2 regions of the Bradyrhizobium sp. th-b2 genome follow, and region 1 is predicted to be linked to the other one. Evidence: riboswitches for the same ligand, from Rfam matches in the RefSeq annotation. Region 1 holds a riboswitch; the other holds the start of a gene.

Region 1 (2,396 bases):
AGCGTTTTCCAGCGAAGTGGATACCGGTTCGCGTAAAGAAAACGCGTCAAAACAAGAATCTAGACGGGCGGCTAGCTTTTGGCCGACCCGTTAGAGGGCACCGTATAGCGCGTTGCGTGGCTGCCGACGAGGGCCGAAGAGCGGACCGAGGCGCCGGCCTCGATCAGCGCGAACTTGATCTTCTCGAAGCCCTTGTTCTTAAGGTCTTGCCCCGCGACCGAGACCAGCAAGGCCGCGCCGTCGAAGGCGGTGTCGGGGACCGCGACGATCTCGGCGAGCGGGGCCAGGGCGCGTGCGACATCGGCGTTCCAGCCGGAGACGCGCACGCTCCACATCTCGACCTCGGTCACCATGGCGTCGTCGGCGACCCGCGAGATCACGAACACCGGCAGCGCGGCGGGATGGTCGGCGCGTTCCAGGAACGGCAGCCGCGCGATGATCTTCGGCGCGCCATCGGCTTCCAGCGCATTCCACCACGGCGTGCGGCTGGCGATCGCGGAGACCAGCGCGAGGTCGCCCTTCGATTTCGCGACCGCCTCGACCGCGGCCTGCGCGCTGAAATGCGAGACGTAGGGCACCACGAAGCCGAAGTGAAACCGTGCCGAGTCGCGCATCGCGGACTCACCGACCGAAACATCGGCATGCACCGCGAACGGCGCCTGCACATAAGTGAACGTCGAGATGATGACGCGCCAGATGCTCTCGATGGTGTCGAGCGGCAGGATGCCGCGATGGCGCTGCACCAGCTCCCGCATCATGCTGGCCTCGCGCGCCGGGCGGAACGCCGAGCCGACCTCCTGGGTCTTCTTGACCTGGATCAGGCGGTCGATGATGTCGCCGCGCGCCATCAACAGGCGGTGAACCTGCTCGTCGATCGCATCGATCTCCTTGCGCAGCTCCTGCAGCGAGGGCGGCGACGGGGGTGGCTTGGACATGCTCTAAAACCTTGTTGTCCGCCCGGCCCGATGCCGCGTCAGACAGGGTCCCTGATTAGAAAAGACAGCCACCGAAAGCAAAGAGAAACGTCGCAGGCGTGCCTTGCGCATTCGGTTAACCAATCGGCCGGCGATCTGGCTGCCTTGACGGCGGGGCACCCGGGGACTACGTTCCTTGCGTCCCGTGGTCATTTGAGCCGGCCGGCTTGCAGCCACGTTAAACAACTCGCTAAACAGGCCGGGGACCTTATCAGCTCCCGGCCGAACCTTTGTTCAGGCCGGGTTTTTTATTGGCTTGAGGTCCGTCGAGCCCTCCCGCGCGGAGGCAGGGTCGCCTAGATGAGCAATGTGCGTCCGATACCGAGCCCACAAACCCAGAGCGATGATCGCGCCCATGAGGCCGATCATCCGTCGTCATTGCTGGCGAAGTTCGGGATGGACCAGCCGCTGAAGCTCGATTGCGGCGTCGATCTCGCGCCATTCCAGATCGCCTACCAGACCTATGGCGAGCTCAATGCCGACCGCTCGAATGCGATCCTGGTTTGTCACGCGCTGACCGGCGATCAGCACGTCAACAACACCCATCCCGTCACCGGCAAGCCCGGCTGGTGGGACACCATGGTCGGCGCCGGCAAGCCGATCGATCCCGAAAAATACTTCATCATCTGCTGCAACGTTATCGGCGGCTGCATGGGCTCGACCGGGCCGGCGTCGCTGAATCCTGCGACCGGCAAGGTGTGGGGGCTCGATTTCCCGATCATCACGATCCCCGACATGGTGCGCGCGCAGGCGATGCTGATCGATCGGCTCGGCATCACCACGCTGTTCTGCGTGGTCGGCGGCTCGATGGGCGGCATGCAGGTGCTGCAATGGACCGCCGCCTATCCCGACCGCGTGTTCTCGACGCTCGCGATCGCCTGCTCGACGCGCCACTCGGCGCAGAACATCGCGTTCCACGAGCTCGGACGCCAGGCCGTGATGGCCGATCCGGACTGGCGCGGCGGCCGCTATGTCGACGAGGACACCCATCCGCATCGTGGATTGGCTGTTGCGCGGATGGCTGCGCACATCACCTATCTGTCGGACGCCGCGCTGCACCGCAAGTTCGGGCGGCGGATGCAGGACCGCGAGCTGCCGACCTTCTCGTTCGATGCGGATTTCCAGGTCGAGAGCTATCTGCGCTACCAGGGCTCGTCCTTTGTCGAGCGCTTCGATGCCAACTCCTATCTCTATCTGACCCGCGCGATGGACTATTTCGACATCGCCGGCGACCATGACGGCGTGCTGGCGAAAGCGTTCGCCGGCATCAAGACCCGGTTCTGCGTGGTGTCGTTCACCAGCGACTGGCTGTTTCCGACCTCGGAATCGCGCGCGCTGGTGCACGCGCTGAATGCGTCGAGCGCACGGGTGTCGTTCGCCGAGATCGAAACCGATCGCGGCCATGACGCCTTCCTGCTCGAC
Region 2 (2,396 bases), on a different contig from region 1:
CATTGTGGTCGACGGCGGCGTGACGACGGCGGCGACGTAAGCGGCTTGCTCTCTACAAGATAGAGCTCAAACGTCACACAATCTCGTCATGCCCGGCCTCGTGCCGGGCATCCACGTCTTTGGCGGTTGTTTTGAGCAAGACGTGGATGGCCGGGACAGGCCCGGCCATGACGAGGCTATCGCGCCAGCCTCAAACCTGCTCCAGCGCCCGCACAAAATCCTCGATCAGGTCGTCGGGGTGTTCAAGCCCGGCCGAGAAGCGAATAAAACCTTCGCTGATGCCGAGTTCGGCGCGGGCCTCCGGCGCCAGGCGCTGATGCGTCGTGGTCGCGGGATGCGTCACCAGGCTCTTGGCGTCGCCGAGATTGTTGGAGATGCGCGAGATCTTCAGCGCATTGAGGCAGCGGAAAGCACCGGCCTTGCCGTCCTTCACCTCGAAGCCGACCAGCGTCGAACCGGCGCCCATCTGCTTCTTCACCGTCTCGGCCTGCGGATGATCGGCGCGGCCGGGATAGACCAGCCGCGTGACCTTGGGATGCTGCGCCAGCGCCTCGGCGATCTTCGCCGCGTTTTCGGTCTGGGCGCGGACCCGGACGGCAAGCGTCTCGAGGCCCTTCAGCAGCACCCAGGCGTTGAACGGCGACAGCGACGGGCCGGTCTGGCGCATGAAGTTATGGATGTGCTCGGCGATGAAGGCCTCCGACGACAGGATGATGCCGCCGAGGCAGCGGCCCTGACCGTCGATATGCTTGGTCGCGGAATAGACCACGACGTCGGCGCCGAGCGACAGCGGGTTCTGCCAGATCGGCGTCGCGAACACATTGTCGACGATCAGCCGCGCGCCGCCGCTATGCGCGATCTCAGCGATTGCCGCGATATCGAGCACGTCGAGCGTCGGATTGGTCGGGCTCTCCAGGAAGAAGGTTTTCGTGTTCGGCCGCAACGCGCGCTGCCACTGGTCGAGATCGAGGCCGTCAACCAGCGTCGTCTCGATGCCGTAGCGCGGTAACAAATCCTGCACGACATAGAGGCACGAGCCGAACAGCGCCTTCGACGCCACCACGTGATCGCCGGCCTTCAGCGGCGCGAGGATCGCGGTGGTCACCGCGGCCATCCCGGTAGCGGTCGAGCGCGCGGCTTCCGCGCCCTCGAGCTCGATCATGCGGCGCTCGAACATCGCAATGGTCGGATTGGAGTAGCGCGAATAGATGAAGCCGGGGTCCTGGCCCTTGAAACGCGCCTCGCATTGCTCGGCGCTGTCGTAGACGTAGCCCTGGGTGAGAAACAGCCCTTCCGACGTCTCGCCGAATTGCGAACGCAGCGTGCCGCCATGGACGAGGCGGGTTTCGGGACGGAAGCGGGCGGTAGCTTTGGATTCAGACATGTGACCTCCGAGGTGGCCATTCCCTTGGAAATGGCCACAAAAAAACCGGCCTGGAGAAACCTCCACAAGCCGGGATCACACTGTCCCCGGCCTGTTTAGCGACTTATTTAACGTGGCTGCAAGCCGGCCGGCTCAAATCACCACGGGATAAGTGCAGCTGATATTCCCTCGCGCCCTTTCCGTCAAGACGGTCATCGGATAACCCGTAAAAGCCCATATATTGGGGCTTGATGGCCGCTCAGAGGTTGATTTTGGGCCATCCCGAGGGACCGCGCCGTGTCGTTCACGCTGGAAGAAGAATCCAACGGAATTCTGCCCGACCGCATGATCGCGGAGATGGCGGAGGCCGGCCTCATTCTGCCCGCCTACGACTTTGTCGAGAGCCAGATCCAGCCGGCGAGCCTCGATCTCCGCCTCGGCGACATCGCCTTTCGGGTGCGGGCAAGCTTCCTGCCGGGGCCCGACGCCACCGTCGCCGAGCGGATCGACCAGCTGAAGCTGCACGAAATCGATCTCTCCGACGGCGCAGTGCTGGAGACCAACTGCGTCTACATCGTCCCGCTGCTGGAGAGCCTGGCGCTGCCGCCGGAGATCGTGGCCGCGGCCAACCCGAAGAGCTCGACTGGACGGCTCGACGTCTTCACCCGCGTGATCGCCGACGGCACCCGCCGCTTCGACATGATCGGTGCCGGCTATCACGGCCCGCTCTATGCCGAGATCAGCCCGAAGACGTTTCCGGTGCTGCTGCGCGAGGGCTCGCGGCTCAGCCAAGTCCGCTTCCGGATCGGCGAGGCGACCTTGACGGCCGACGAGCTCGACGCGCTGCACGCCGCTGAGCGGCTGGTCGACGCCGACAATGCCGATCTCACCCACGGCGTTGCACTCTCGGTCGATCTCTCCGGCGAGAGCTCGGGCGGCTTCGTCGGCTATCGCGCCAAGCGCCACACCGGCGTCGTCGATATCGATCGCCGCGGCGGCTACTCGGTCGACGAGTTCTGGGAGCCGATCAAGG

What was found. Region 1 has a riboswitch for S-adenosylmethionine ahead of K359_RS0112810 (homoserine O-acetyltransferase). Riboswitches for the same ligand answer to the same signal wherever they lie in the genome.
Region 2: it holds a riboswitch for S-adenosylmethionine, as region 1 does, so the genes downstream of both, K359_RS0102335 (O-succinylhomoserine sulfhydrylase) here and K359_RS0112810 (homoserine O-acetyltransferase) in region 1, are expected to answer to the same signal.

Annotation. Positions count from the first base shown of each region.
Region 1 covers NZ_AUGA01000007.1:61,069-63,464, reverse strand. The annotation lists gene K359_RS0112815 (chorismate mutase) at 72-935, opposite strand; SAM riboswitch at 1,110-1,189, shown strand; gene K359_RS0112810 (homoserine O-acetyltransferase) at 1,275-2,396, shown strand, end outside.
Region 2 covers NZ_AUGA01000001.1:479,599-481,994, reverse strand. The annotation lists gene K359_RS0102345 (SDR family NAD(P)-dependent oxidoreductase) at 1-40, shown strand, start outside; gene K359_RS0102335 (O-succinylhomoserine sulfhydrylase) at 191-1,384, opposite strand; SAM riboswitch at 1,459-1,538, opposite strand; gene K359_RS0102330 (2'-deoxycytidine 5'-triphosphate deaminase) at 1,661-2,396, shown strand, end outside.